4 regions of the Streptomyces sp. NPDC048353 genome follow, and region 4 is predicted to be linked to each of the others. Evidence: riboswitches for the same ligand, from Rfam matches in the RefSeq annotation. Region 4 holds a riboswitch; each other region holds the start of a gene.

The links. Region 4 has a riboswitch for cyclic di-AMP ahead of ACZ6RC_RS15715 (C40 family peptidase). Riboswitches for the same ligand answer to the same signal wherever they lie in the genome.
Region 1: another riboswitch for cyclic di-AMP. It lies ahead of ACZ6RC_RS27400 (transglycosylase family protein); the one in region 4 lies ahead of ACZ6RC_RS15715 (C40 family peptidase).
Region 2: another riboswitch for cyclic di-AMP. It lies ahead of ACZ6RC_RS17790 (LysM peptidoglycan-binding domain-containing protein); the one in region 4 lies ahead of ACZ6RC_RS15715 (C40 family peptidase).
Region 3: another riboswitch for cyclic di-AMP. It lies ahead of ACZ6RC_RS18655 (M23 family metallopeptidase); the one in region 4 lies ahead of ACZ6RC_RS15715 (C40 family peptidase).

What each region holds. Positions count from the first base shown of each region.
Region 1 is NZ_JBVJGU010000008.1:275,493-283,076, forward strand. Features, by position in the region: gene ACZ6RC_RS27390 (cytochrome P450 family protein) at 1-933, shown strand, start outside; gene ACZ6RC_RS27395 (transglycosylase family protein) at 1,113-2,072, shown strand; cyclic di-AMP (ydaO/yuaA leader) riboswitch at 2,332-2,504, shown strand; gene ACZ6RC_RS27400 (transglycosylase family protein) at 2,507-3,196, shown strand; gene eno (phosphopyruvate hydratase) at 3,506-4,792, shown strand; gene ACZ6RC_RS27410 (FtsB family cell division protein) at 4,894-5,385, shown strand; gene ACZ6RC_RS27415 (DUF501 domain-containing protein) at 5,441-5,992, shown strand; gene ACZ6RC_RS27420 (Ppx/GppA phosphatase family protein) at 5,989-6,912, shown strand; gene ACZ6RC_RS27425 (NAD(P)/FAD-dependent oxidoreductase) at 7,281-7,584, shown strand, end outside.
Region 2 is NZ_JBVJGU010000004.1:578,208-585,791, forward strand. Features, by position in the region: gene ACZ6RC_RS17770 (phosphatase domain-containing protein) at 1-607, shown strand, start outside; gene ACZ6RC_RS17775 (phosphoribosyltransferase family protein) at 781-2,112, shown strand; gene ACZ6RC_RS17780 (Type-2Aa cytolytic delta-endotoxin) at 2,248-2,826, shown strand; gene ACZ6RC_RS17785 (hypothetical protein) at 3,043-3,813, shown strand; gene ACZ6RC_RS17790 (LysM peptidoglycan-binding domain-containing protein) at 3,881-4,783, opposite strand; cyclic di-AMP (ydaO/yuaA leader) riboswitch at 4,786-4,945, opposite strand; gene ACZ6RC_RS17795 (PadR family transcriptional regulator) at 5,329-5,775, shown strand; gene ACZ6RC_RS17800 (hypothetical protein) at 5,772-6,344, shown strand; gene ACZ6RC_RS17805 (phosphocholine-specific phospholipase C) at 6,399-7,584, opposite strand, start outside.
Region 3 is NZ_JBVJGU010000005.1:14,230-21,813, reverse strand. Features, by position in the region: gene ACZ6RC_RS18670 (PLP-dependent cysteine synthase family protein) at 1-311, shown strand, start outside; gene ACZ6RC_RS18665 (MFS transporter) at 308-1,528, shown strand; gene ACZ6RC_RS18660 (PP2C family protein-serine/threonine phosphatase) at 1,903-3,048, shown strand; cyclic di-AMP (ydaO/yuaA leader) riboswitch at 3,305-3,452, shown strand; gene ACZ6RC_RS18655 (M23 family metallopeptidase) at 3,464-4,579, shown strand; gene ACZ6RC_RS18650 (PrsW family intramembrane metalloprotease) at 4,730-6,016, opposite strand; gene trmB (tRNA (guanosine(46)-N7)-methyltransferase TrmB) at 6,162-6,881, opposite strand; gene lhgO (L-2-hydroxyglutarate oxidase) at 7,023-7,584, opposite strand, start outside.
Region 4 is NZ_JBVJGU010000004.1:96,930-104,513, forward strand. Features, by position in the region: gene bioB (biotin synthase BioB) at 1-432, opposite strand, end outside; gene ACZ6RC_RS15705 (8-amino-7-oxononanoate synthase) at 577-1,758, shown strand; gene ACZ6RC_RS15710 (ATP-binding protein) at 1,928-2,380, shown strand; gene ACZ6RC_RS15715 (C40 family peptidase) at 2,463-2,939, opposite strand; cyclic di-AMP (ydaO/yuaA leader) riboswitch at 2,943-3,115, opposite strand; gene ACZ6RC_RS15720 (ABC transporter permease) at 3,736-4,725, opposite strand; gene ACZ6RC_RS15725 (TetR/AcrR family transcriptional regulator) at 4,832-5,452, shown strand; gene ACZ6RC_RS15730 (urease subunit gamma) at 5,593-5,895, shown strand; gene ACZ6RC_RS15735 (urease subunit beta) at 5,912-6,241, shown strand; gene ACZ6RC_RS15740 (urease subunit alpha) at 6,234-7,584, shown strand, end outside.

The DNA of each region.
Region 1 (7,584 bases), on a different contig from region 4:
CGGCTGGTGTCGAAGGCGTTCACGCCGCGGCGGGTCGCCGAGTTCGCGCCCCGGGTGCAGGAGCTGACGGACCGGCTCATCGACGGGTTCGCGCGGGAGGGCAGCGCCGACCTGATCCACGAGTTCGCCTTCCCGCTCCCCATCTACGCCATCTGCGACCTGCTCGGTGTCCCGCGCGAGGACCAGGACGACTTCCGGGACTGGGCCGGGATGATGATCCGGCACGGCGGCGGGCCGCGCGGCGGGGTCGCGCGGTCGGTGAAGAAGATGCGCGGGTACCTCGCCGAGCTGATCCACCGCAAGCGGCTCGACCCCGGGGACGACCTGATCTCGGGGCTCATCAAGGCCTCGGACCACGGGGAGCACCTCACCGAGAACGAGGCCGCGGCGATGGCCTTCATCCTGCTCTTCGCCGGCTTCGAGACCACGGTCAATCTGGTCGGGAACGGGGTCTACGCCCTGCTGCGGAACCCCGGCCAGCGCGCGCGTCTGCAGGAGTCGCTCGCGGCGGGGGAGCGGGGCCTCTTGGAGACCGGTGTCGAGGAGCTGCTGCGCTATGACGGGCCGGTCGAACTGGCCACGTGGCGCTACGCCTTGGAGCCGCTGACGATCGGCGGGCAGCAGATTCCGGCGGGGGATCCCGTCCTCGTCGTGCTCGCCGCCGCCGACCGCGATCCGGCGCGGTTCGACGCGCCCGACACCCTCGATCTGTCCCGGCGCGACAACCAGCACCTGGGGTACGGCCACGGCATCCACTACTGCATCGGCGCCCCCCTCGCCCGGCTCGAAGGACAGATCGCCCTGGCCACCCTTCTGACCCGGCTGCCGGACCTCCGCCTCGCCGCCGACCCGGCGGATCTGCGGTGGCGCGGAGGTCTCATCATGCGTGGATTGCGCACGCTTCCGGTGGAGTTCACCCGTTCTGGCAGCTGACGGCCCATCAAGACTGTGACTTTTACGTGATCTCCGCTGCATCGACTTGTGACTGACGTTCGAATGCCGCTACGTTCACCGCAGTCTCAGCCGTCACGCGAAAGGCACCTCGCATGCGCTCCGGGAACGGACGTCACCGCAGACCCCGCCAGGCCCCCGCCATAGTCGTCGCCGCAGGCGTGACCGGATCGGCTCTCGCGCTGCCGTTGCTCGGCGCCGGGTCCGCCTCGGCCGCCGATGTCGCCACCTGGGACCGGGTGGCCGAGTGCGAATCGGGTGGCCTGTGGAGTGCCAACTTCGGCAACGGGCTCTACGGCGGACTCCAGTTCACCCAGGAGACCTGGGAGCGGCACGGCGGCCTGTCGTACGCGACCAGTGCGGACCTCGCCAGCCGGGCGCAGCAGATCACCGTGGCCGAGCGGGCGTTCGCCGCGGGCGGCACCGAGTGGGCCACCTGCGCCCCGATCGCCGGTCTGACCAACGACGGCACCGCCCCCGACGTCGACCCGGGGCCTCCGATCACGCCGGAGGAGCCCACCGGGCCGGCCGCGGAGTCGAACCGGACCGACGGCCTCCCGTCCGCGTCCGCCACCCCGGGGACCTCCCCGATCGCGCCCGTCACCCCCAGGGCGTCCGCGCCCGCCACGTCCGCGCCCGCCACCCCGGCGACGCCGGACGCCTCCACGGCCACCGGCGCGCCGGAGTCCGGGACCCCGTCCGAGCCGGTCGCCCCCGGCACCGGCAAGCACCGCGGCGGCGCCGCCCCCGAAGAGCCGGGCCAAACGGACACCACGCGCGAAAGCGGTACGGAAGCGAGCCGCGAGGGCGGCCGTCACGCCTCGCCGGGCGAGCCGGCCGAGGGCGCCGAGCCGACCGAGGGCGCGACCGGGACTGACGGGACGACAAAGGACGCCACCCCCGGGAAGCCTGTGGACAATACGGGCACTCCCGGCACTGCGGACGAATACACCGTCAAGCCGGGGGACAACCTCACCGAGATCGCCCAGCAGAACGAGCTGCCCGGCGGCTGGACCGCCCTCTATGACGCCAACCGTGGAACGGTGGGTGCCGACCCGGACCTCATCCTCCCTGGCCAGAGCCTCGACCTGACCCCCGAAACCGTCCCCGCGCAGGGGTAGTTAGGGGCTGTATGTCCGGTTCTGTGCAAGTGAGACAAGGGTCTCTTTGCCCCAACTGGCGTGTCACGTCCGCAAAGTTTGCTCCTGTCGCCTCTCACCTGCGTAAACGGCTTTTGGGCAGGGGCAAGGAGGGGTGATTTCTCCCCTATGGACCTCTTTGAACTTCACGGGGGTCTGTGTTTACGGTCGACACCGCTCGCCACCGCGGGCCTCGTCGACCGGGAACGCCGAATCCTGCCGTCGGTCGATGGGAACAGTCGTCGCGCAAGCGCCGTAGGCAGGAGCGGGGGACCCAAGGTAAGCGCCGGTCCCGGCCGTTGAGAGACGGCCGGAACACCGGCTTGGGGTGGAGCCGCGTGCTGGTCACGCGGCCGGACAACTCACTTGGTCCGAACCCGACAGCTCACCTCGCAGGCGTCGGTGAGGAGAACTCCATGCTGCTTTCGGGTAAGGGCAAGCACCGTCGCGCTTCCAAGGCCACCCGCGCCGTCGCGCTCGTCGGCGTCGCCGGTGTCGCCGTCGCCGCCCCGCTGATGACCGCGGGCTCCGCCTCCGCCGCCACGTCCTCCGAGTGGGACGCCGTCGCCCAGTGCGAGTCCGGCGGCAACTGGTCCATCAACACCGGCAACGGCTACTACGGCGGCCTGCAGTTCTCGGCCTCCACCTGGGCCGCCTACGGCGGCACCGCGTACGCCGCCTCCGCCGACCAGGCCTCCAAGTCGCAGCAGATCCAGGTCGCCGAGAAGGTCCTGGCCGGCCAGGGCAAGGGTGCCTGGCCGAGCTGCGGCGTGGGCCTCTCCGGCGCCTCGTACGACGGCGGCTCCGCCGAGCAGGCCGCCCCCGCGCCGGAGCGCAAGGCCGAGCAGCCGACGACCCGCAGCGAGAAGCGCACCGCGCCGAAGGCGGAGAAGAAGGCCGCGCCGAAGAAGACCGTCACCACCCCCACCGGCAAGAAGGTCGAGAAGGGTGACGGCGAGTACAAGGTCAAGGCCGACGACACCCTGAGCACCATCGCCGCCGCCCACGACGTCAAGGGCGGCTGGGCGAAGCTCTTCGAGCTCAACAAGGACATCGTCGACGACGCCGACCTGATCTACCCGGGCCAGCAGCTCCACCTGAAGTGAGCCCGGCGGCCCGTGCGCGTCCGGCGGCTCGCACGGGCCCCACGACCCTCCCGCGGTGACCACCCCGGTCCGCAGCGCCCTTCCCCCGAGCGCTGCGGGCCGGGGTTCCGCGCGTCCGGGCCCCACCCGTGGTTACCGCCGAGTAGATCTGAGGGCCTTTGGCCCCATATGCATGCCCCCGGGTCCTTTTTCGTCCCAGCGGGCGGGCGCCCGGCCGACGGGAGCCCCGGAGCCGGTTAGGCTCTTGCCGCAAGGCCAAAGAGACCCTGCGCCGCATGCTTCACATCTAGCTTCACATCCCAGAAGGAGATGCTCGTGCCGTCCATCGACGTCGTCGTAGCCCGGGAAATCCTGGACTCCCGAGGCAACCCCACGGTCGAGGTCGAGGTCGGCCTCGACGACGGCAGCACCGGCCGTGCTGCTGTTCCGTCCGGCGCCTCCACCGGTGCGTTCGAGGCCCTCGAGCTTCGCGACGGTGACCCGAACCGCTACCAGGGCAAGGGTGTCGAGAAGGCCGTCCTCGCCGTCATCGAGCAGATCGGCCCGGAGCTCGTCGGCTACGACGCCACCGAGCAGCGCCTGATCGACCAGGCGATGTTCGACCTGGACGCCACCCCGGACAAGTCCTCGCTCGGCGCCAACGCCATCCTCGGCGTCTCCCTCGCCGTCGCGCACGCCGCCTCCGAGGCGTCGGACCTGCCGCTCTTCCGCTACCTCGGCGGCCCGAACGCGCACCTGCTGCCCGTTCCGATGATGAACATCCTGAACGGCGGCTCGCACGCCGACTCCAACGTGGACATCCAGGAGTTCATGATCGCCCCGATCGGCGCGGAGTCCTTCTCCGAGGCGCTGCGCTGGGGCACGGAGGTCTACCACACCCTCAAGTCCGTCCTGAAGACCAAGGGCCTCTCCACCGGCCTGGGCGACGAGGGCGGCTTCGCCCCGAACCTGGACTCCAACCGCGCCGCGCTCGACCTCATCCTCGAGGCCATCAAGCAGGCCGGCTACGTCCCGGGCAAGGACATCGCGCTCGCGCTCGACTGCGCCGCCTCCGAGTTCTACAAGGACGGCTCGTACGAGTTCGAGGGCAAGTCCCGCTCGGCCGCCGAGATGACCGAGTACTACGAGGAGCTCGTCGCCTCCTACCCGCTGGTCTCCATCGAGGACCCGCTGTTCGAGGACGACTGGGCCGGCTGGAAGGTCATCACCGAGAAGCTCGGCGCCAAGGTGCAGCTCGTCGGCGACGACCTCTTCGTCACCAACCCGGAGCGCCTGGCCCGCGGCATCGAGGAGGCGTCCGCCAACGCCCTCCTGGTGAAGGTCAACCAGATCGGTTCGCTGACCGAGACCCTGGACGCCGTCGAGCTGGCCCAGCGCAACGGCTTCAAGTGCATGATGTCCCACCGCTCCGGCGAGACCGAGGACGTCACCATCGCCGACCTCGCCGTCGCCACCAACTGCGGCCAGATCAAGACCGGCGCCCCGGCCCGCTCCGAGCGCGTCGCCAAGTACAACCAGCTGCTGCGCATCGAGGAGATCCTCGACGACGCCGCGGTCTACGCCGGCCGCAGCGCGTTCCCCCGCTTCAAGGGCTGAACGACCTCCCGCAGGTAGCTTCCGTACGTCCCCGCACCCGGTCCCGTACCGTGTGCGGGGACGTACGCGCGTGAGGGAACGGACAGGGGAGGCGACACGACATGGCCGCGAAGAACCGGGACCGCTTCTCGACCGCGACCCGGATCAGGCTGCTCGGGGAGCAGACCGCCGCCCGTGTCTACCGCTCCCAGACCCGCCGTCAGGCCCGCCGCTCCCGGCTCACCGGCCGCGCGGCCCTCCTCGCCCTGATCGTCTGCTCGCTGGTCGTGGCGCTCGCCTATCCCATGCGGCAGTACGTCTCCCAGCAGGGCGAGATCGCCGAGCAGGAGCGCCAGGCCGCCGAGGCCGCGGCCCGGGTCGAGGAGCTGCGGGACGAGAAGGCACGGCTCCAGGACCCGGCGTACGTCCGCCGCCTCGCCCGCGAGCATTTGCACTACGTCCTCCCCGGCGAGACCGGTTTCACCGTGAACGACCCCGAGGCGGAGCGCGCCCGCCGCGCCGAGCAGGGGGCGGCCGGCCGCCCGTGGTACTCCAACCTCTGGGACGGCGTCGACCGCGCCGACGCGCCCCGTGAACACGCGGGCGCGAGATGATGGTGTGACGGCAACACGCCCCGCACCGCCCACCGACGAGAAGACAGACGCAGGCATGGAAACGCCCCCTCCGCAGACCGCACGCACCGAGCCGACCGAGGCGGACGTCGCCGCATTCGAGGCGCAGCTCGGCCGCCCGCCCCGCGGGCTGCGCGCCATCGCGCACCGCTGCCCGTGCGGCAACCCGGACGTCGTCGAGACCGCGCCGCGGCTCCCGGACGGCACCCCCTTCCCCACCACGTACTACCTGACCTGCCCCCGCGCCGCCTCCGCCATCGGCACCCTGGAGGCGAACGGGGTCATGAAGGAGATGCAGGCCCGGCTCTCCACCGATCCGGAGCTGGCCGCCGCCTACCGGGCCGCGCACGAGGACTACATCGCCCGCCGGGACGCGATCGAGGTCCTGGAGGGCTTCCCGAGCGCCGGCGGCATGCCGGACCGGGTGAAGTGCCTGCACGTCCTGGTCGGCCACTCGCTGGCCGCCGGACCGGGGGTCAACCCGTTCGGCGACGAGGCGATCGCGATGCTGCCGGAGTGGTGGGCCAAGGGCCCCTGCGTCACCCCGTGCGGGGAGAAGGACGAGGAGAAGAAGGAGGGGACGGCGTGACCGGCGCGACCCGGGTCGCCGCCATCGACTGCGGCACCAACTCCATCCGTCTCCTCGTCGCCGACGTCGACCCCGGCACCGGCGAGCTGACCGAGCTCGACCGGCGGATGACGATCGTCCGGCTCGGCCAGGGCGTCGACCGGACGGGGCGGCTGGCCCCCGAGGCCCTGGAGCGCACCTTCGCCGCCTGCCGGGAGTACGCCGCCGTCATCGCGAAGCTGGGCGCGCACAAGCTCCGGTTCGTGGCCACCTCCGCCTCGCGGGACGCCGAGAACCGCGACGAGTTCGTCGACGGCGTGATCGAGATCCTGGGCGTCCGGCCCGAGGTGATCAGCGGCGACCAGGAGGCCGAGTTCTCCTTCACCGGTGCCACCTCCGAGCTGCCCGGCGCCGGCCGCTGTCTGGTGGTGGACATCGGCGGCGGCTCCACCGAGTTCGTCGTCGGCGACCGTCACGTCGAGGCGGCCCGCTCCGTCGACATCGGCTGCGTCCGGCTGACGGAGCGGCACGTGCGCAGCGACCCGCCGGCCCCCGCCGAGATCGAGGCGGTGCGGGCCGACGTCCGGGCCGCGCTCGACCTGGCCGCGGGGACGGTGCCGATCGCGGAAGCCGGGACGCTCGTCGGGCTCGCCGGCTCCGTGACGACGGTCGCGGCCATCGCGCTCGGTCTGACGGAGTACGACTCCACCGCGATCCACCACTCCCGGATCTCCCGCGACCAGGTCGCCGAGGTGACCGGCCGGCTGCTGGCGGCCGGCCACGACGAGCGGGCGGCGATCCCCGTCATCCACCCGGGACGGGTCGACGTCATCGCCGTCGGGGCCCTGGTGCTGCTGGAGATCATGGAGCGCACGGGCGCCGCGGAGGTCGTCGTCAGCGAGCACGACATCCTCGACGGAATCGCCCTGTCCGTGGCATAACGGACAGTCTTCGGGGGTCCCCGCCGGGAGCCGCCGAGAAAGTTCGTGAAGTTCTTCACAAGGAAAAGCGCCCCGAGGGGGGTCAGGGAGGGCCATCAGGGCCTCCGAGGCCCCCACCGGGGCGCTTTCGTAGGTCGAGGACCCGTTCGCACTCTGTTTCCATCGTGTGAACGCACCACCCGGTTCAGGGTTAACGACAGCTCTCCAGGCCAGTTCAACAGGGGTGAACAACGCCCGCCGATACCCGGTGGTTCCTTTGCAGCACCATGACCTGGGTCACGTGGGCCGCGCAGTGTAGCAGAGGTACCGGAAGAGCTTGTGAAGGGGCGCACGAGCGACCCCCCTCGGAGGGGTGGATACTCGATGGCATGAGCACCACGGAGCGTCCCAGGATCCTCGTAGTAGGCGGTGGGTACGTAGGCCTGTACGCAGCTCGACGCATTCTCAAGAAGATGCGTTACGGCGAGGCGACCGTCACGGTCGTCGACCCGCGCTCGTACATGACGTACCAGCCCTTCCTCCCCGAAGCCGCCGCAGGCAGCATCTCGCCGAGGCACGTCGTCGTCCCCCTGCGACGCGTCGTGCGCGGAGCCGAGGTGCTCACCGGCCGCGTCACCACCATCGATCAGGACCGCAAGGTCGCCACGGTCGCGCCGCTCGTCGGCGAGGCCT
Region 2 (7,584 bases), 480 kb from region 4:
CGTGCACGACCACACCGACGTGCCCCTCGAGGAGTGCGTCCGCCGGGACGGAGAGCGGGCCAGGCCGGTCGGCGAGGAGATCATCCGGATCCTGGCCGACAAGCACGCGAAGGCGACCCGCGGCGGCTGGCGCCTCACCGACGCCTGGCTGAACGACCAGCCGCCCGTCGAGCCGTACGTTCCCGACCTCGCGCTCCCGTCGGCGGTGCTGTGCGACATCGACGGCACGCTCGCCCTGCGCGGCGACCGGGGCCCGTACGACTTCACCCGCTGCGACCTCGACCTGCTGAACGGATCCGTACGGGACGCCCTGCACGCCTTCCAGGGGGCGCACCGGGACACGATCGTGCTCCTGTCGGGGCGCAGCGAGGACCACCGGCCGATGACGGAGGCCTGGCTGCGCCACCACGGCGTGCCCTACGACGAGCTGTGGATGCGGCCGTCCGGCGACGGCCGCCCCGACGACCTGGTCAAGTCGGAGCTCTTCGACCGGCATGTACGCCACCGGTACGCCGTACGGGTTTCCCTGGACGACCGGGACCGGGTGGTGGCCGTCTGGCGGCGCATGGGTCTGCCGACCTGGCAGGTCAACTACGGCAACTTCTAGGAAGCACTCACGGGACCACGGGCCACCTCCCAGCGCGTCTACCCTGGACGCATGGGCGCCGACCCGGCCGCCCCGCCCCTCGGCGGGCATCCGACGTCCGGCCGGGGGCGGGGGCCGCTCGTGGCTCCAGGCCGCCCGCGCGTCCGCTCCTCCAGACCCGGGAGGCGACCACCGTGTACTTCACCGACCGCACCGACGCGGGCCGGCAGCTCGCCGCCCGACTGGACCACCTCAAGGGCCGGGACGTCGTGGTGCTCGGGCTCCCGCGCGGTGGAGTGCCGGTGGCCGCGCAGGTCGCCGACGCCCTCGGCGCCCCCCTGGACATCTGTCTCGTACGCAAACTGGGGGCGCCCTACCAGCCCGAACTGGCCATGGGGGCCATCGGCGAGGGCGGCGTCCGCGTGGTCAACGAGCGGGTGCTGCGCGAGACCGGCGCGTCCGAGCGCGACCTCGCCGTGGTGGAGGAACGCGAGCGGGCGGTCCTGGAGGAACGCGGCCACCGCTACCGCCGGGGCCGCCGGCCGCTCCCCGTGGACGGGCGGACGGTGCTCGTCGTGGACGACGGCATGGCGACCGGAGCCACCGCCCTGGCCGCCTGCCGGGTGGTACGGGCCCGGGGCGCCGCACGGATCGTGCTCGCCGTCCCCGTGGCTCCGCGCGGCTGGTCCGGCCGGGTCCACGGAGAGGCGGAGGAGACGGTCTGCGTCCACGACCCCGAGTCCTTCTACGCGATCGGCCAGTTCTACGGCGACTTCTCCCAGACCCCCGACGAGGAGGTCCTCGCCTGCCTGGACCGCCGCCGCCCCGCCGAGGCGGTCGGCGAGGACCCGCCCGCCGCGGCCCCACGGGAGGACACCGACGTACGCGTCCCCCTGGGCGGGGCGGCGCTCACGGGCCGCCTCGTGGTCCCCGGCGGGGCCGCGGGGATCGTCCTCTTCGCCCACGGCAGCGGCAGCAGCCGGCACAGCCCCCGCAACCGGGCCGTGGCCGACATCCTGAACCACGCCGGTCTCGGCACGCTCCTCTTCGACCTGCTCACCGAGGAGGAGGCGGACGACCGCGCCCTCGTCTTCGACACCGCCCTGCTCGCCGACCGGCTCGCCCGCGCCACGACCTGGCTCGCGGAACGACAGGCGACGGACGGGCTGCCGCTCGGCTACTTCGGCGCCAGCACCGGCGCGGCCGCCGCCCTCCGCGCCGCGGCCGACCCCTCCTCCTCCGTCGCCGCCGTGGTCTCCCGAGGCGGCCGCCCGGACCTGGCGGGCCCGCACCTGGCCTCGGTCCGCGCCCCCACCCTCCTCATCGTGGGCGGAGCCGACCCGCTGGTCCTCGACCTGAACGAAGAGGCCCGAGCGGGACTCCGCTGCGAGAACCGGCTCGAGGTCGTGCCCGGCGCCGGCCACCTCTTCGAGGAGCCGGGCGCGCTGGAACGGGTCGGCGACCTCGCCGCCCGCTGGTTCGCCGCCCACTTCACCCGCCGGCCCCCGGCCGCACCCGGCGCGTGAGCGGACCGATCGCCCCGTGGCCCTAGGGCGGCGCCGTCGACCCGGTGCGTCCGCACGGCGGGACGCCTTCGACCCGGCGCCCCTCCCCTCGGCATACTGACGCCTCTTGATCACCGCCACACCACAGGAGGAGTCATGGCCGCCGCTTTCAAGACCGTCATCGAGGTGGGCCCGGACCATCTCGCCCAGGCCCGGGCCGTCGACCGGCTGTTCCAGGAGGCGATCGCCCCGGCGACCGTCAACTTCGACTTCGACAACATCAGGGAGGCCGCCGCCGCGATACCGGACAGCGCCATCGTCAAGATGGTCCGCGGCTGGGGGCTCCAGGAGAACGCCCCCGTCCTCGTTATGGTGCTCTCCCTCAAGGAGGCCGTCCGGCAGGCGCTCCCGGAGGAGTTCGCGGACGCCTCCTTCTGGGACACCATCGAGAAGGAGCTGGTCCACGCCTTCACCGGCCTCGCCGCGCAGGAGGGCGAGCCGGGGCTGTCGTACTACGAGGAGACCGAGGACCGCACGTCGTACTACCGCGACCTGTTCTTCGCCCTGCAGGACGAGGAGACCGGTGCGTACCTGTACGCGATCGCCTTCTGCATCGACGTGACGCTCGGGCTGGACAAGGCACGGGTCGGCACGCTGGGGATCGAGGACATCGTCCCGTTCGCGATCCGCCTCAACGCGATCGTGGTACGCCAGGAACTGGGCCTGGCCGCCTGACCCTCCGAGGAATCGGCGGACACCCGCCCCGGCCCGCCGTCCCGGGCCGGAAGCAGCCGACCGTCCCGGCCGGAGGCCAGAGATCCGCGGCCTCACCAGGCGCGTCGGCCGGCCGCGTGCCCTGGACGGGTGAGTGTGCGGGACCGGGGACAGAGTCGGACGCGGATCGGGTACGGATCGCTGCGTTGCTCCCCCCGCCTCGGAGGATGCTGTCCCATGCCTGTCCGCAAGGCCGCCGTACGAGCGTTGACGACCACCCTGTGCGCGGCGCTGCTCCTCGCCGCCTGTACCGGGGCCCCGCCCCCGCCACCCGCCGGGGGAGCGGCTGGACCGCCGGGCGACCGCGACTCCGTACCCCATCGCCCTCCGGCCCCGAGGCCCGAACCCGCCTGGGTCGACCGCCTTCCCGGAGTCGGTCCGTCCACGCGTGCGGCCTTCCCCGCCGGCACCACCCAGGCCCTGGTCGTGCTCGGCGCGACGACGACCACCAACGAGGCCGAGGCCGTCCTCTACGAACGCGACCCGAGCAGGCGGTGGAACCGCGTCGCAGGACCGTGGCCCGCCCACAACGCGCTGCGCGGCTGGACCGACGAGCACGTGGCCGGCGATCTGCGGTCACCCATCGGGGTGTTCCGCATCGGGGACGCCGGCGGTCGGCTCCCGGACCCCGGTTCACTGCTGCCGTACGACCAGGACGAGGAGTTCGCCCTCCAGGGCACGGGCTTCGCCGGAGAGCCGCTGGAAGGCTCCTTCGACTATGTGATCGCCATCGACTACAACCGGATCCCCGGGACGAGTCCGCTGAACAAGAAGCGGCCCCTCGGGGCGGCGAAGGGCGGCGGGGTGTGGATCCACGTCGACCACGGCGGGCCCACCCAGGCGTGCGTCTCGCTCGCCCGCGAGGTGATGCCCGAGCTCCTGCGCGCCCTGGACCCGATGAAGGAGCCGGTCATCGTGATGGGCCCGGCGGCGGACATCGCGCGCTGAGCGGACGGCGGGGCTCCCGGCCCCCGAGCGGCCGGGAGCCCTGCCGTGTCCGCCCCCGAAGGGAGGATCAGTAGGGGCCGTTGACGTTGTCGATCGAGCCGTAGCGGTCGGCCGCGTAGTTGCAGGCGGCGGTGATGTTCGCGACCGGGTCGAAGAGGTCCATCGACGTACCGGGGACGTGGTAGGCCAGGAAGGTCGGCTCGATCACCTGGAGCAGGCCCTTCGAGGGGGTGCCCTTCACGGCGTTGGAGTCCCAGAGGTTGATGGCCTGGGGGTTGCCCGAGGACTCCCGCATGATGTTGCGCTGGATGCCCTCGTAACTGCCGGGGATTCCGTACGAGGCCATGATGTCGAGCGACTCGCGGATCCAGCCGTCGAGGTCGTTGCTGTAGCGCGGGGCGGCGGGCGCGGCGGCGGGAGCGGCCGGCTGGGCAGCCTTCACGGGGGCGGCGCCGCGCTCCTGCGAGCGGCTGGCGCGCTCGGTGCTCGTGCTCGTCGCGCTCTTCGGCTTGGCCTTGGCCTTCGCCTTGGGCTGCGTCGCCTTGGCCTTCGCGGGGGCCTTGGGCGCGGCGGCCGCCTGCTTGCGGATCGTCAGTTCGAGACCCGGGTGAATAAGTGACGGATTGTCACCGACAACGCTTCGGTTGGTGGTGTAGAGAACCTTCCAGCCGCCCCGGATGCCCTGTTCCTGTGCGATCAAGGAAAGGGAATCACCGGACGCGACCGTATAGGTGCGGGCGGTCGAAGCGGCAGCGGCGGGAATCGATTCTTTGATCTTTTCCGCGGCGCTGGAAACGGTCCTCTCCGCGGCAATGGCGGTGGGGGTTGCGGAAGCCGGGGCGGGCGCGGCGTGGGCGGCGGCCGTCGCGACCAGGGGCAGGGCCAGGGCCGCGCCGCCGGTGCCGGCCAGGGTGAGACCGCGGGTGAGGGTTCGGTGCTTGGGGCGCCGGTGCTTACCGTGTGCAGGCATGATGGGTTCCTCTCCGGCGCCTGCGGGGTGAGCTGTCGGGTTCGGGCTGGAGATGCCCGGCCGCACGCGTGCGACTTCACCCCGATCCGATCCGGAATCCCGAACCGGAGAGAAAAGTGGGTCCCCCGCTCCTGCCGACGGGTGAATAGGTGGTCTTTCGGGCGGTGGCAGGATTCGGCGATCCGTCCGAATGCAGGTGACCGTAGGCGAGAAATGTCGGCGAAAACAAGTCTCCGATGACGCGGTTAATTGCGGAATGCGCGCGCCTTGTGTGACGTGGCCCTCGATCGGGCGTCGGGCGGTGCCGAACTTCCTTGCGCGGTACGGGGTCGACGGGTGGGTGGGCACGGTTCCACGCATCGTCGTGATTCACGTCACTGAGTCAGTAATGTCGTTCTTTATCGCTTGTTCTCCGGAGTGTGCAAACAATAAGGTAATGCGGCCAATAAACCTGAATATCCCTTTTGGGGCGATAGTTCAGGGGGGTGGTGGACCTGGAAAGGGCTGTCTTGCGGCGCAAGGTAGTCACCACTACCATGCACCGCATGACAAAGGAGCTGCCGGGCGCCGGTGACCAGCGGCGCAGTCAGCTTCTGCGCGGGGTGCTCGACCTGTGCCTGCTCTCCCTGATCGGAGAACGGCCGCGCTACGGCTACGAGTTCGTCGAAGCGCTCACGGAGAGCGGCCTGGAGCTGGTGAGCGAGGGCAGCATCTATCCGCTGCTCGCCCGGATGGAGCGGGCCGGGCTCGTCGAGTCCTATCGCGCGCCGTCCTCCAGCGGCGGCGCGCCCCGCAAGTACTACCGGCTCACCGGCGCCGGCCGGGCCGAACTGGACAGTGGGCGGACCGTCTGGCGGGAGTTCTCCGCGCAGGCAGGCCGCATCCTGACCGCGACCACCGACCGGGCCCCGACCGAGGCCCGGGCCGAAGCCGCGGCCGGGACCGGCGAGCCGCCCGACACCGACGCACCCACGGGGGAGAAGACCACATGACAACCGAACGCGTACTCGCGATATGCCGCAGCAACTGGGAGTACCGGGGCATCGACGACGCGACCCTCCGCGACATGCTCGCCGAGCTGGCCGCGCACCTCCAGGACGCCGAGGCCGCCGGGCGCACGCCGCGTGACGTCGTCGGCGAGGACGTCACGGCGTTCGCCGCCTCCTGGGCCCGGGCGCGCAGGCCGCTCCACCGCCGCGCGGCGCGCCTCGCCGCCATGATCACCTTCATGGCGGGCCTCCTGCTGCTGCTCGCCCACCTGCGCCACTGGACGGCGGGCGTGGACGTCACCCCGGGCCGGACGGCCTTCTGGGGCGCCATCGCCGTGACGACCGTCGCGCTGGAGCTGCGCCGAGGCTCCCTGGGGCTGGGCAAGGGCTGGCTCGTCGCGCTCGTCGTCGGCCTGCCGGCGCTGGTGATCACCGACAGCCTCGCCGGCGTCGACCCGCTGTTCCGGATGCCCCTGTGGGCGAGCGTGCTGCTGGTCCTGCCGGGATGCGCGTACGCCGTCGCGGAGGCCCGGAACAAGAAGCGCGCGCCGCTCGCCCCGGCCCACACCTGACCCGCCCGAGCCCGGCGCCGTACCCGGATGCCCGAGCCCCGCGCCGAGCCCAAGCTAGCCCGTCACGCTCGGCGCGCCGGTCTCGATGTGGCCGGTGTAGCGGCGGGACCAGGTGCCGTCGATGTCCGCCAGGATGGTGAAGTCGTACCAACCCCCGTGATAGGCCACCGCGTTGAAGTGGTCCTCACGCGAGGAGTTCGCCGCGACCGTGTACGTCCACGGGCCGTCCGAGCGGTAGGCGTTCGACCGGATCGTGAACGTCACCGGGCCCGCCGAACTGTTGGTCAGCCTGAAGTAGACGGCGGTCTTCCCGGTGCCGGGCTCCGTCGCGAAGCGGGACGCGACCTCGACCGCCCGGCCCGCCTTGGACGCGTCGCCGATGAAGCGGCGCAGGAAGCGGTTCGGGCCCATCATCGAGATGTCGTACTTCCCCGACCCCGAGCCCGTCCCGATGTTGAAGTAGTCCGACGACGTCGAGCCCGGGTCCACGGTGTACTGCCAGGCCGCCGTGTCCCGGTGCTGGTGCGGGTGGATCGTGAAGTGCGCGGCCCGCCGGGCCTGCTCGCCCTGGTTCGTCATCGAGAACCAGGCCAGGATCTTGCCCCCCGTCCCGAACTCGAACCGGTCCAGGTTGCCGTTCACCTGGTACGGCAGGGCGCGCGCCGGACGCGTGCCCGGCTCCTGCGCGGGCAGCGCGTTGTCCTGCGGAACCGGGTTCGGCAGCGGACCGCACGTGGACTGCCCGATCACCTTGGCGGTCGAGGGCAGCCCCGACGGCACCCCGTACACCGGCCGGGCGAAGTCGAAGACCCCCGTGAGGTCACCGGTCACCTTGCGGCGCCAGGCGCTGATGTTCGGACAGGCGGCCGGCTTGCCGATGGCCGCCGTCCACGTCTCCATGAAGCGCAGGACGGAGGTGTGGTCGAAGACCTCCGAGCTGACCCAGCCGCCCCGCGTCCACGGGGACATGACGACCATCGGGACCCGGAAGCCGAGGCCGATCGGCACGCCGTCGAGGTACTCGCCCGGCGTCCCCGGCGGGGCGACCGGCGGCGGCACGTGGTCGAAGAAGCCGTCGTTCTCGTCGTAGTTGAGGAAGAGGACCGTCCCGTCGAAGACCTCCGGGTCGGCGGCCAGGGCGCGGTACACCAGGTCCACGAAGTGCGCGCCGTCGCCGGGCGGGGCGTACGGGTGCTCCGAGAACGCCTCGCTCGCGACGACCCAGGACACCTGGGGGAGC
Region 3 (7,584 bases), on a different contig from region 4:
ACTGGGTGGGCCCCGAGGACGCGGTCCGCGCGGCCCGGCGGCTGGCGGCCCGGCAGTTCGCCACGGGCGGCTGGAGCGTGGGCGCCGTCGCCCTCGTCGCGGGCTGGCTGGCCCGCACCCGGCCGCGCGGCACGCGGATCGCGGCCGTCTTCCCCGACGGGCCGCAGCGGTACTTCGACTCGGTGTTCAGCGACGAGTTCTGCGCGGCGCACGGGCTGCTGGAGGCGCCGGTACGGGAGGAACCGGCGGCGTACGAGAGCGGCGTGCCGGTCACCGGCTGGACCCGGCGCGTGCTGGAGCGGGTCCGATGAGCGCCCCGACCGCGGTCCCCGCCGAGGGCGGGATCTGGAAGCGGAGCCGTACGTTCGACCCGGCCGTGCGGCTGCTCCTGGTCAACCAGCTGACCATCAACCTCGGCTTCTACATGCTGATGCCGTACCTCGCCGCGCATCTCGCCGACGGGCTCGGCATGGCGGCCTGGTCGGTCGGGCTCGTCCTCGGTGCCCGCAACCTCTCTCAGCAGGGCATGTTCCTGATCGGCGGCGCCCTCGCCGACCGGCTCGGCTTCAAGCCGCTGATCGTCGCCGGCTGCGCGCTGCGGACGGCCGGCTTCGGGGCGCTCGCCTTCGCCCAGTCGCTGCCGGTGCTGATCGCCGCCTCGGTGGCGACCGGACTGGCGGGGGCGCTGTTCAACCCCGCCGTCCGCGCGTACCTGGCGGCGGAGGCGGGGAAGCGGCGCGTGGAGGCGTTCGCCCTCTTCAACATCCACTACCAGGCGGGGATCCTGCTCGGGCCGCTGGTGGGGGTGGCGTTGACCGGGGTCTCCTTCCGGCTGACGTGCGTGGTGGCGGCGGCGCTCTTCGCCGTCCTGACGGTGGTGCAGCTCCGGCACCTGCCGGTACGGGCCGGGGCCCGGGGGGACGCGGCTCCGGACGCCGGGGGCGGGCGGGGCCAGTTCCGTACCGTGCTCGCGAACCGGACCTTCTGGCTCTTCTCGCTCGCGATGACCGGCTCGTACGTCCTGTCCTTCCAGGTCTATCTCGCGCTGCCGCTCGCGGCGGACGGCACGGCGCCGACCACCGCCCTGTTCGTCGTCTCGGCGCTCGTCGCCCTGGCGGGCCAGCTCCGGATCACGGCCTGGTGCGGGCGCCGGCTGACCCGGGAGCGCTGCCTGGTGCTCGGCCTCGCGCTGATGGGCGCCGCCTTCCTGCTCCCGGCCGGGGTGCCGGGGGTGGTGGGGCTGCTGCTGTGCGCGGCGGTCCTGGCGCTCGGGAACGCGGTCCTCTACCCGTACGAGATGGACACGGTCGTCGCCCTCTCGGGCGGCCGGTGGGTCGCCACGCACTACGGCCTGTACAACACCGTCTGCGGGATCGGCATCACCCTCGGGAACCTGGGGACGGGGGCGCTGCTCGACGTGGCCGGCGGCTCCGCCACCCCGTGGCTGGTCCTGGCCGCGGTCGGTCTCGGCTGCGCGGTGGCGATCGGGGCCCTGGCCCGGCGCGGCCGGCTGGCGGCGACGGGCTGAGCCGTACGCCCCGACGGGGGGCCGGCGCTCTCCGGACGCTGTCCGGAGGCCGCCGGGGCGGCCGGGGCCACCGGGGCCGCCGGGGCCACCGGGGCCACCGGGGATACCGGGGCTACCGGGGCGGCCGCGTGCCGTACTCCACTCGGCGGCGCGGGGTCGCCGCCCGGGGCGGCGACCGGCACGCTGGGAAGGGCACGGTACCGTCCGGCGCCGTGCACGGATCCGGCAGGAGAGCACAGGTGGGGCAGCGAGCGGCGGGGAACGGGGCTTCCGGGCATCCGCGCCCGGGCCCGCACGAACGCCCGCGTCAGGCCTCGAACACCCCCTCGCACGGCCGCTCACGTCCGCACCCGGGCCCGCACGGCCTTCCCCACCTGCGCCCGGACCCCCGCCCGCGTCCGCCCTCACGGGCCGAGCGCGCCCGCCGGTTCGTCCGGGCCCTGCCCCCGCTGATCATCGCCGGAGGGGTCGTCTTCGACCTGGCGACCCCGCCCGCCTACACCGCCGCCCCGCTGTTCTCCGCGGCCCCGCTCATCGCGGCGCCGCTCTTCTCGATGCTGACGACCCTGCTCACCGGCATCGCCGCCGTCCTCGCCTCCGTCGGACTGCACCTCTACAACAGGACCGTCACCGACGTCCCCGCCCTCACCGAGACCCTCACCGTCATCACGGTCGCCGCGCTCGCCCTGCTGATCAACCGGGTCGTCCGCCGCAGCGGCGAACGCCTGGCGTCGGCGCGGGTGATCGCCGAAGCGGCGCAGAAGGCCGTGCTCCCGACGCCCGCAGAGCGGATCGGCGGGCTGCAGGTCGCCGCCCGCTACGAGGCGGCGCAGGCCGACGCGTTCATCGGCGGTGACCTGTTCGCCGTCCAGGACACCCCCTACGGCGTACGGGTCGTGGTCGGCGACGTACGGGGCAAGGGGATGGACGCGGTCGAGGCCGTCGCCGTCGTCATCGGCGCCTTCCGGGAGGCCGCCGAGCAGGAGTCGACGCTGGAGGGCGTGGCCCAGCGCCTGGAGCGGGCCCTGGCCCGCGAGGGCACCCGGCGGACCGGCCTGGACGCCGCCGAGGGGTTCACCACCGCCGTCCTCGCGGAGATCCCGCGCGGCGCCGGTCTCGTACGGGTGGTGAACCGCGGGCACCCGGAGCCGCTGATGCTCTACACCGACGGCGGCCTGACCATGCTGGCGCCGAGCCAGTCCGCGCTGCCGCTCGGCATGGGCGATCTGGCCGCCTGGCCGGACCGGGCCGACGAGACGCCGTACCCGCCGGGCGCCACGCTGCTCCTCTACACCGACGGCCTCTCCGAGGCGCGCGACGCCCACGGCACCTTCTACGATCCCGCCGAGCGGCTGGCCGGCCGGATCTTCCCCGGACCGGAGGAGCTCCTGGACGCGCTCGTCGACGACGTGCGGCGGTACACGGGCGGCGGGACGACGGACGACATGGCGCTGCTGGCGGTGAGCCGCCCGGCACGCGGGCAGCCGGAGCGGCGCCGGACCATGCCGGTGGTGCCGTGACGGCCTGCGGTGCCATGACGACCGACTGTGGTGACCATCCGTGATCGAAAGGTCCCGCTCCGATAACAATTGACGAAACATCAGATTCGGTTTCGTCGGCGCCTTTTCACTGAAACAGGGTCATGTGGGGGGCAAGTCGGGCCATTACCCCGCAATCCCATGAACGATCAGTAGGAACAGCTTGGAATACAGACCCCCTGTCTATTAACGTTCGATAACGCAGCGCGGTCGTCCCAGCCGTCGTTAGAGACGGCACCGTGCGCACGCGCCGAATCCTGAAAAGGAACCGGGGAACCACTACTTGGGGTGAATCGGGCGCTTTCGCACCTGTGCGGCAGTGCTCGTAGGAGACCTTCCTGCTCCGAACCCGTCAGCTAACCCGGTAGGCGAGAAGGAAGGAAAGGAGCACGCCTCCGTGGCGTCCAACACCCCTGCCCCCGAAGCCCCCTTCGACGCGTTCGGTGCCTCGGGTGCCGCCGGGACGGACAACGACACCGGCGCGTGGGAGGAGTGGAATCCCACCGAGGACTCCCTCCGCCAGCAGGCCCGCTCCGGTGGCCGCCACCGCGTGGTCAAGCAGCGCTCCGGCTTCGCCCGCTCCTCCACCGTCCTCGGCGTCGGTGTCATCGCCGCCGTCGGCGCCGGCGGCCTGGCCACCGCCCAGGAGAAGCCGGCCGTCTCCATCTCCCTTCCCGACCTCGACCTCCCCGACGCCTCCGAACTGCCCGGCGTCGGCGAACTGATCGCGGACGGCACCGGCGGAACCGAGGGCGTCGACGGCGCCGGTACGGACAACCTCCAGCCGCTCACCGCCACCCTCGCCCTGCCCACCGAGACGACCGGGACGGCCGGCTCCGCGAACGGATCCGCCTCCGCCGCTTCCGCCTCCGCGTCCACCGCCGACGCCGGCGAGGCGCTGCGCGCCCGCATCCTCCAGCAGGCCGAGCAGCAGCAGGCCTCCGCCGACGCCGCCGAGAAGGCCGCGGCGGAGAAGGCGGCCGCCGAGAAGGCCGCCGCCGAAGCGGCAGCCAAGGCGAGCGCCGCGGAGAAGGCCGCCGCAGAGGCGAAGAAGAAGGCCGAGGCGGAGGCGGCGGCCAAGGCCGAGGCGGAGCGCCTGGCCAAGCTCGCCGCGAGCTACGCCCTGCCCACCTCCTCGTACGTCATCACCTCCACGTTCGGCGAGTCCGGCTCGATGTGGTCCTCCGGCTACCACACGGGCCTCGACCTCGCCGCCCCCACCGGCACCCCGGTCAAGGCCGTCCACGGCGGCACCATCAAGTCGGCAGGCTGGTCCGGCTCGTACGGCTACCGCATCGTCCTGGAGCTCGCGGACGGTACCGAGGTCTGGTACTGCCACCTGTCCTCCATGACCGCCTCCGCGGGCCAGTCGGTGGGCACCGGCGAGACGATCGGCCGCGTCGGCGCCACCGGCAACGTCACCGGCCCGCACCTCCACCTGGAGGTCAAGACCCCGGGCGGCTCCGGCGTGGACCCGGCCGCCTGGCTGCGCGACAAGGGCCTGAACCTCTGACCATCGCCCGCGGGCCTGAAGTCCGCGGGCCTGAACGACCGCGGCCAGGGCCTGAAGTCCGCGGCGAGGGCATGAGCTCCGCGACGGGGGCCTGACCGTCCGACCGCTCGGCTGCGCGCGAGGGGGCTGAGCGTCCCGCCGTCGAACGCGTCAGCTCCGATAGGGGTTGTAGCCGCTGTAGTCGAGGTACTGCGGCGGCGCCCATACCTGCCCGGTCGCCCGCGCCGCGTACGTGAGCGCGGGCGAGGCGACCGCCTTGCGGTGCCAGAGGTGGTGCAGCAGCTCCTGCTCGCGGGCGGCGAAGTCCGGTTCCGCCGCGCCCCGCTCGGCCCGGTGGCGCAGGAAGGCGAGGGTCGTCGCGAACGCCTCGTACTCCCCGACCGCCCGCGCCGCCGTCTTGCCGTACGTCCGTGCGGCGAAGGCGCGGGCCACCGAGCGGGCCCTCATGGAGGAGAGCGCGAGGGGTTCGGCGGGCGAGAGCCAGCCGGCCGCCGCGTACGCCGGGAGCTGCCCGGATATGGTCCGCAGCTCCCGCTGCCGGCTCCATATCGCCAGCCAGGTCAGCAGCGCGAACGCCGGCACCATGAAGGCGCCGTACACCACGAGGAACCACCAGCCGCCGAAGACGGCCGAGCCGTTCCACAGGGCGTGCATGCCCATGGCGAGTATCAGGCCGGCGAGGGGGAGCAGGACGCGGCGGACGCGCCGGCGGCGGGCGGCGAGGGCGGCGAATCCGAAGCCGATGCCGGTGAGCACCGTGAAGAGCGGATGCGCGAACGGCGACATCACGATCCGTACGAAGAAGGTCCCGGCCGTCACCGAGCCGAACCCCGAGTCGCCGAACTCCTGGTCCTCCCCGAAGGCCCTGCCGAGATAGAGGATGTTCTCGGTGAAGGCGAAGCCGGTGGCGGTGAACCCGGCGACGACCACGCCGTCGACCACTCCGGTGAAGTCCCGTCGGCGGAAGAGGAAGAGCAGCAGGACCGCGGCGGCCTTGGCGCTCTCCTCGACGACCGGGGCGACGACGGTGGCGCCGAGGGTGTCCGCCGAGGCGGGGTCGGCGGTCGCGGTCGCGATCCAGCGGACCGCGAACGTGTTGGCCGTCAGCGCCACCAGCGCGGCCGCGAAGGCGCCCCAGGCGAAGGCGAAGAGCTGGTTCTTCCAGGGGCTCGGCTCCACCCGGTCGAGCCAGCGGAACGCGGCCATCAGGAGCGGCACGGGCAGCACGGCCAGACCGAGCCCGACGAGGAACCCCTCCGTGCCCGTCTCGTGCCGCACCAACCCGAGGATCACCAGGGCGCAGAGCGCGAGCACCGTGACCACGGCGACGGCCCGGACCACCTTGCTGCGCCAGAAGGCGCGGCGGGGCCGGTAGCGCCACTGGGCACGGCCGGGGACGCCGGGGAAGGCCGGCTCCTCGGTGTCCCGGGCGGGCACGGGGGAGAGAAACGGATTCGACACGTGAACGACCCTAACGAGCCGCACCGACAGAGTGCGCGCGAGTTCCGCGACCTGTGGACAAGCCGGCCCCGGGCGTTAGCCAGGAGCACCGGAACGGGCCCCACCTGTGGAAAAGCCGGGGCTACCTACGCCGGAAGAGCAGGTCGTGCACCACATGGCCCTTGTCGAGGCCCTGCCCCTCGAAACGGGTGCGGGGGCGGAACTCCGGGCGGGGGGCGTAGCCGCCGTCGGGCTGTGTGTTCGCGAAGTCGGGATGCGCGGAGAGGACGTCCAGCATCTGCTCGGCGTACTCCTCCCAGTCCGTGGCGCAGTGCAGGATCGCACCGGGCTTCATCCGGGTCGCGAGGAGAGTGAGGAACTCGGGCTGGATGAGGCGCCGCTTGTGGTGGCGCTTCTTGGGCCAGGGGTCCGGGAAGTAGACGCGGCAGCCGTCGAGGGCGTCGGCGGTGAGCATCTCGCGCAGCAGGATGATCGCGTCGCCGTTGGCGACCCGTACGTTCTCGAGCCCGCCCCGGTCGGCGAGACCGAGGAGGTTGCCCTGGCCGGGGGTGTGGACGTCCACGGCGAGGATGCCGGTGCCGGGGTCGGCGGCGGCCATCTTCGCGGTGGCCTCGCCCATGCCGAAGCCGATCTCCAGGACGACAGGGAGGCCGCCGAACATCGCGTTCAGGTCGAGGACCCGCTTGCCGTCGATGTCCAGGCCCCAGTCCGGCCAGCGCTTGAGCATGGCCTCGGCCTGACCTGCGGTGACGCGGCTGCGCCGGGGCTGGAAGCTGCGGATCCGCCGCTCGTGGTGCGATCCGGCGGGGTCGGGCAGCGGCCCTTCCCCGGCGGCGAACATCCGGCTGCCCCGCCGGGCGACGACGGGCTCGGCGGCGGCAACAGGCTCGGCGAGGACGGGCTCGGCGGCCGGGCGCGGAAGGGTTTCACGGGACTCAGACACAATGCGGCAATTCTACGGGGCGCCCCGCGAAGCCCACGTCTACAGCAGCGCCAGCGCCCGCAGGGCGACCTCCCGGCCGATCGGAAGCGAGGCCGTGGCCGCCGGGGACGGGGCGTTCAGCACGTGCACCGTCCTCGCCGACTCGCGGATCAGGAAGTCGTCGACCAGGGTCCCGTCCCGGAGGACGGCCTGGGCGCGGACGCCCGCGTCGGCCCGCCGCAGATCCCGCTCCTCCACGACCGGCAGCAGCCTGCGCACCGCTTCCGTGAAGGCCCGCTTCGACAGCGATCGCCGCAGCTCGCCCGCGCCGTACCGCCAGTGTTCCCGCGCGATGGCCCAGGATCCCGGCCATGCCAGCGTCCCGGCGAGGTCGCCCGGGCGCACGACCGACCAGCCGTACCCCTCCCGGGCCAGCGCCGGCACCGCGTTCGGGCCGACATGGACACCGCCGTCGATGCCCCGGGTCAGGTGGACCCCGAGGAAGGGGAAGGCGGGGTCGGGCACCGGATACACCAAGCCACGCACGAGCGAGGGGTCGGCCAGTTCGTAGTACTCACCGCGGAAGGGGACGATCCGCATCTCGGGGTCGTCGCCCGCGAGG
Region 4 (7,584 bases):
GCACGCGCAGACCTCGACGCCCTCGTTCTGCTCCTTGATCGCCTCGATGGTCTTGCCGACCCGGTCCACGTCCCGGTCCGTCGGGCCGCGGCCGCTCGCCACCAGGCAGACCCGCTTCGCGCCGCCGGCCACACCGGCGGCGGCGGCCTGGGAGGCCTCGTCGGGCTTCAGCCAGGTGTACTTCAGGATCCCGGCGGTCGAGCCGAGCCGCTGGGAACAGTACGAACAGTCCTCCGGGCAGAGGCCGGACTTCAGATTGACCAGATAGTTGAGCTTCACCCGGCGCCCGAACCACTGACGGCGCACCTTGCCGGCCGCGGCCACCACATCGAGCAGTTCGTCGTCGGAGGTCGCCAGCACGGCGAGCGCTTCTTCACGGGTCGGCAGCTCGCGCCGCAGCCCCTTGTCCACCAGCGTGTTCAGCAGGTCCATAAGGGCTGATCCTGGCCTACGGCACGCCCCCCGGCCAAGGAGGAACCGAACAACAGCGCCGGATTGAGGTGTGTGGATGGCCACACTCTGACCTCGGCCACGGGCGGTTAGGGTCTGTGCGCTGCCTACAAAAGGATCTGGCCCATGCACCGGGACGCGCACACGCCGGACGAGGACCCGCGCCGGACTCCGTTCGACTGGACGGACACGGAGGCGCGCCGCCGCGCGGAGGCCGGTCTCGTGCGGACGCTGCGGCCGCGCGCCGCCGAGGCGGAGCCGCTCGACCTGGCGGGCAACGACTACCTCGGCCTGACCCGGCGCCCCGAGATCACCGAGGCCGCCGCCGAGGCCGCACGGCGCTGGGGCGCGGGCGCGACCGGCTCGCGCCTGGTCACCGGGACCACCCGGCTGCACACCACGCTCGAACGCGCACTCGCCGACTTCTGCGGTTTCGAGGCGGCCCTCGTCTTCTCCTCCGGCTACGCCGCCAACCTGGCCGCGCTGACCGCGCTCACCGCCCGGGACTCGCTGATCGTCTCCGACGCCGCGAACCACGCCTCGATCGTGGACGGCTGCCGCCTCTCCCGTGCCGAGACGGCCGTGGTCCCGCACGCCGACCCCGACTCCGTGCGCAAGACCCTCCAGGCCCATGACGGCCGCCGGGCCCTCGTGGTGACCGACTCGGTCTTCTCGGTGGACGGTGACCGGGCGCCGCTGCCCGAACTCGCCGCCGCCTGCCGCGCCCACGGCGCCGCGCTCGTCGTCGACGACGCCCACGGTCTGGGCGTGCTCGGTGCGGGAGGCCGCGGCGCGCTCCACGCCGCCGGACTGGCGGGTGACCCGGACGTGGTCGCCACCCTGACCCTGTCCAAGTCCCTCGGCAGCCAGGGCGGTGCCGTCCTCGGGCCCGCCCGGGTCATCGAGCACCTGGTCAACGCGGCCCGGACGTTCATCTTCGACACGGGCCTCGCCCCGGCCGCCGTGGGCGCCGCCCTCGCGAGCCTGCGCCTGATCCAGGGCGATCCCGCTCTCGCGGAGCGGGCGAGGACGGTCGCCACGACCTTGCACCGTCTGCTCACCGACGCCGGCCTGACCGCCGCACGCCCGGACGCGGCCGTGGTCTCGGTGCGGGCCCCGTCACCGGAGGCGGCGCTGCGATGGGCGGCGGACTGCCGCGAGGAGGGCCTGGCGGTGGGCTGTTTCCGGCCGCCGTCGGTGCCGGACGGCATCTCCCGGCTGCGGCTCACGGCGCGCGCGGATCTGGGTGACGACCGGATCGCCCAGGCGGTGGACACCATCGTCAGGACGGCCCCGCGCGCGGTGTAGGCCGTGCCCGGGCCGTCCCCGGCGGCCCCGCGACACGCCCGAGTTCACCGCTTCGGGGGACTGATATCTGCATATCTTGGGCGATCGGCCCCTATGGCGGCACGATCGGTGGCACGCTGACGCGACGTGCAGTCCGGGGCGTGCCCCCGGTGGGAAGGACAGCGTCGCCATGGCAGACCATCAGGAAGCATCCGTCACGCTGCCGAGCGATCCCGCCTCGGTGTCCGCCGCCCGCAGATACGTGGACGACGTCCTCCGGGAGTGGGGGCTCGAGGACGACAGCGACACCGGCGACACGGTCCGGCTGATCGTCTCGGAGCTGGCCACCAACGCCGTCCAGCACACCTTCGGGCAGTCGCCCACCTTCACCGTCGACGTCCGGCTGGAGCGCGAGGAGCGGTTGTACGTCGGGGTCACCGACAGCCACCCGCGCTGGCCGCGAAGACTCCCGGCCGCGGTCCAGCAGGACAACGGCCGGGGGATGGTGATCATCCGTTTCCTCGCGGCGGAGGCGGGTGGCCGGCTCTCGGTCACTCCGACCGACGAGGGCGGCAAGACGGTCTGGATCGACCTGCCCTGGGCGCTCCGGCGCCCGGTCTCGGCGCCGCTCGCGGGGACCTGACCGGGCGTCGGGCCGCGGCCCCCGGCTCCGCGGCCGGCGGGGCGCCCTCAGCCGGTCTCCGGCAGCGCGGTCGGACGACCCGTCAGCGGACCCTGCCGTAGTAGATCTTCGAGGACCAGATCTTGTCGAGCTTGACCCAGGAGCCGGTCTTGGGGGAGTGCCAGATCCTGTTCTGACCGGCGTAGATGCCCACGTGGTAGACCCTTCCCCCGGAGTGGAAGAAGACCAGGTCTCCGTGCTTCCTGCTGGAGGCGGAGATGTGCTTGGTCTTGTTGTACTGCTGCTGCGCCGTACGGGGCAGTGACTTGCCCGCCTTCTTGTACGAGTAGACCGTGAGCCCCGAGCAGTCGAACCGGCTGGGTCCGGACGCGCCGTACTTGTAGGGCGCTCCCTTCTTGGAGGCGGCGACGCTCAGGGCCTTGTTGGCGTGTGAGGTCGCGGCCTGGGCCTCTGGTGCGGCACCTGGTGCCAGCAGCGTGCCGCCGACGGCGGCGAGGGTGAGAGCCGAGACGGCTCCGGCCCGGGACAGCAGGGACGGGACATGAATCTGCGCGGTCATGCGCAACCCTTCGTCAGCCGCCTGTGAAGGATGACCTGTCGGGTTCGGGCAGGCGAAGATGCCCGGCCGCGGCTGCGGCTTCACCCCGAGGAACGGCCCACGTGCCCGGTCGTCCCGTGTTGCTCGGGTCCTCCACTCCTGCCGATCCACCTCTGTCGACCAGACGTCCGGGACAGCGGCAGGACTCGGCGTCCGCCCGGACCGCCCCGCCGTGGTGGCGGGGGCTTGTCGTCGTCACGGATCTTGACCCACATCCGGGGTGAAATCCGAGTTGAAACGGCGATATGTGAGGCTCCTCACGACTGACCCGTTCGGGTGGACAAGAAGGTTTCGTGATCTTCAGAGGTTTGCCCAAGGGGCCCCGCACCAGGGGTGGAACGCCTGATTCAGCCAGATGTGTACACCTGCCGTGCAACCCGCCCCGGTCATATGTGGATTCGTCGACTACGCCGAACGGGGGAGGGATTCTGCGCACCTCGTGGGCCGAGTGGACCTCGACACGACACGCGGGAATGTCAACTCGCCGGAGTCCTCGGAAGAGTGACCCGTTCCGCCCGCCGCTCGCCGTCCGAACGGTGACCCGTTCCGCCCGCCCCTCGCCGTCCAGCACGCGCAGCGCACAGGCCGGCGGGTCGGCGTGCACCTCGCTCTCGCCCGCAGGGGGAGCCGATCTGCAGCGAGATGCCCCTCGCGCCGGCCCCTTGGAACCGAGCCGCGTGCCCGCCCCTGCGCGCACGCGAAAGCCGCGTGCCCCCGTCCGCTACAGCGGGGGCACGCGGCCGTTTTCGTGGGGGCGTCAGCCCACCGGGGCCGGCTGCGGCGCCGGAGTGGTCTCCGGCTCGGTGGCCGGCCGGGTGCGGCGGCCGCCCAGGGCGACCGCGGCGAGGCCCAGCGCTGCCCAGACGCCGAGCACCAGGAGCGGTGAGCCCGCGCCCGCGCCGTCGAAGAAGGCGACCGACCGCAGCGCCGATCCGCCGGCGCCCGGCGGCAGCAGCTGACCGAGCGCCCCGGCGGGCGCCGGCAGCAGTTCGGGCGCGCTGGCCGCACCGGAGAACGGGTTGCCGAGCAGCACCATCAGCAGCGCCCCGAGGCCCAGGCCCGGCTTGCCGAAGAGGGACGCGAGTCCGGCGAGCGTCGCGCCGATGGCGAGCACCGTCAGTCCGAGGACCCCCGCCTCGGCCCACCAGCTCCCGGTGAGCGCGCCCAGCCAGCTGTGGGCGAGCGTGGCCCCGACGATCCCGGCGAGTGCCGCCGCGCCGGCAAGGGCCAGGACCGCCCGCCCGCGGCGCAGGCCCAGGACCGTGGTGACGACGCCCGAGGCCGCTCCGGCCAGGATGAGGGGGAACAGGCTCGAGCCGAACGCGCTGCCGCGCGGGTCGTCGGCCGGGGTGGGGACGACGTCGGTCACCTGGACGGGCGCGCCGGCGGGGAGCTGCGCGGTGACCGCCTCGCGCAGGAGCCCCGCGACGACCGGGCTCGCGGCGGACGCGGTCAGCAGCCGGGGCCCTTGCGGGGTCACGACCACCGCGCCGTATACGACCCGGTCCTCGATCGCCCTACGGGCGGCCTCCTCGGAGTCGTAACGGTGGACCTCGAAGGCGCCGTCGTGCTCGGCGAGGCGCTGTTCCAGCGGGGCGGTGGCGGTGGCGGGGCCGGCGACGCCGAGCGGCAGGTCGCGCGGGGCGAGGCGCGCGGCCGGCCAGGCGAAGGCCCACAGGGCCAGGGCCGCGACGACCGGGATCAGCACCATCACCGCGACGGTCTTGCGGGTGCCGGTGGCAGACATGGCGACTTCCGTTCAAAGAGAAGGATCGTTCGTTTTAGGCTCTGAGCCCACTGTCCCTCCGGCGTGGCCGCTTGTCAAGAATGAATGTTCGTTTTAAATTCGGACCATGGCCCGCGTCTCTCAGGAACACCTCGACGCCCGCCGCCGTCAGATCCTCGACGGCGCCGCGCGCTGCTTCGCCCGCAACGGCTTCCACGCCACCTCCATGCAGGACGTCCTCAGTGAGGTGGGCCTCTCGGCCGGTGCCGTCTACCGCTACTTCCGCGGCAAGGAGGAGCTGATCGCCGCCATCGCGTCGGAGGCGTTCGACGGCATCCGCGGCGCGTTCGAGGAGGCGTCGCTGACCGTGCCGCCGCCCACCCCCGACGTCCTCCTCGGCCGGGTCCTGCGGATCTTCCTGGAGGAGCGCGTCGCGGGAGCGGACCGCCAGGCCTTCGCGCGGCTGATCATCCAAGTCTGGTCCGAGACGCTGCGCGACGAACGGCTCTACGCGACCCTTTCCGAGGGCTACCACGGCATGCGCCAGGCCTGGGCGCTGCTGGTCGAGGCCTACCGCGCCAACGGCCTCATGGCGGCGGACGTCCCCGCCGACCACGTGGCCCGCACCCTCATCGCCACCGCCCAGGGCTTCATCGCCCAGCAGGCACTCTTCGGCGACGTGGAGGTCGGGGTCCTGGAGGACGGGCTGCGCGGACTGATGTCCATGGAGACGCAAAGCCCGAGTTAACGCGTCGGAAAAACTTCCGCCCTAACGTGCAATGTCTGACCCGGCAGCGCATCACCGCAGCTCAACAGAGTGTTGAAGATCGGTAAGGTCCGCTGCTGTCCGGGAGGGAACCGCCCGGTGGACGACTGTGAGGTGGAAGCGTGCAACTGACCCCGCACGAACAGGAACGACTGCTCATCCATGTGGCGGCGGACGTGGCCGAGAAGCGCAGAGCGCGCGGAGTGAGACTCAACCACCCCGAAGCGGTCGCCCTGATCACCTCGCACCTCCTTGAAGGCGCGCGCGACGGCCGAACGGTCGCCGAACTCATGGCTTCCGGACGGAAGGTGCTCACCCGCGACGACGTGATGGCCGGCATCCCGGAGATGATCCACGACGTCCAGGTCGAGGCCACCTTCCCGGACGGCACCAAACTCGTCACCGTCCACGACCCGATCGTGTGACCGGGGAGCGCCGCCGATGACCCCCGGAGAGATCCTGTACGCGGAGGGGGCAGTCGTCCTCAACGCAGGGCGCCCCGTCACCCGCCTCACCGTCCTCAACGCCGCCGACCGGCCCGTCCAGGTCGGTTCCCACTACCACTTCGCCGAGGCCAACCCCGGCCTCGACTTCGACCGCGCCGCCGCGCGCGGACAGCGGCTCCACATCGCCGCCGGCACCGCCGTGCGCTTCGAGCCCGGCATCCCCGTCGAGGTCGAACTCGTCCCGCTCGCGGGCCGCCGGGTCGTCCCCGGGCTGCGCGGCGAGACGGCCGGCCCGCTCGACCCGAAGGGCGCCGACCATGCCTGAGCTCCACCGCGCCGTCTACGCCGACCTGTTCGGCCCCACCACCGGCGACCGGATCCGGCTCGCCGACACCGACCTGCTGGTCGAGATCGAGGAGGACCGCTCCGGAGGCCCGGGCCGCGCGGGCGACGAAGCCGTGTTCGGCGGCGGCAAGGTCATCCGCGAGTCGATGGGGCAGGCCCGGACCACCCGCGCCGAAGGCGCGCCCGACACCGTCATCACCGGCGCGGTCGTCATCGACCACTGGGGCGTGGTCAAGGCCGACATCGGCATCCGCGACGGCCGGATCACCGGCATCGGCAAGGCCGGCAACCCCGACACCATGGACGGGGTCCACCCCGATCTCGTCATCGGCCCCGAGACCGAGATCATCGCCGGCAACGGGAAGATCCTCACGGCCGGCGCCGTCGACGCCCACGTCCACTTCATCTCGCCCACCCTCGTCGACCAGGCGCTCTCCTCCGGCATCACGACCCTCGTCGGCGGCGGCACGGGCCCGGCCGAGGGGACCAAGGCCACCACCATCACCCCCGGCCCCTGGCACCTCGCCCGGATGTTCGAGGCGCTCGACACCTTCCCGGTCAACATCGGACTGCTCGGCAAGGGCAACACCATGTCGCGGGAGGCCATGCACTCCCAACTCCGCGGCGGAGCGCTCGGGTTCAAGATCCACGAGGACTGGGGGGCGACCCCGGCCGTCATCGATGCCTGTCTGAGCGTCTGCGACGAGACCGGCGCCCAGCTCGCCATCCACACCGACACCCTGAACGAAGCCGGCTTCGTCGGCGACACGCTCGCCGCCATCGCGGGCCGCACCATCCACGCGTACCACACCGAGGGCGCGGGCGGCGGCCACGCGCCCGACATCATCAGCGTCGTCTCCGAGCCGTACGTCCTGCCCAGTTCCACCAACCCCACCCGGCCCCACACCCTCAACACCGTCGAGGAACACCTCGACATGCTGATGGTCTGCCACCACCTCAACCCCGCCGTCCCCGAGGACCTCGCCTTCGCCGAGTCCCGCATCCGGCCCTCCACCATCGCCGCCGAGGACGTGCTGCACGACCTCGGCGCCATCTCGATCATCTCCTCCGACTCCCAGGCCATGGGCCGCATCGGAGAGGTCGTCCTGCGCACCTGGCAGACCGCGCACGTGATGAAGAAGCGTCGCGGCGCCCTGCCCGGCGACGGCCGCGCCGACAACCACCGGGTCCGTCGCTATGTCGCCAAGTACACGATCAATCCCGCCGTCGCCCAGGGCATGGACCACCTCATCGGCTCGGTCGAGACCGGCAAACTCGCCGACCTCGTCCTCTGGGACCCCGCGTTCTTCGGCGTGAAGCCCC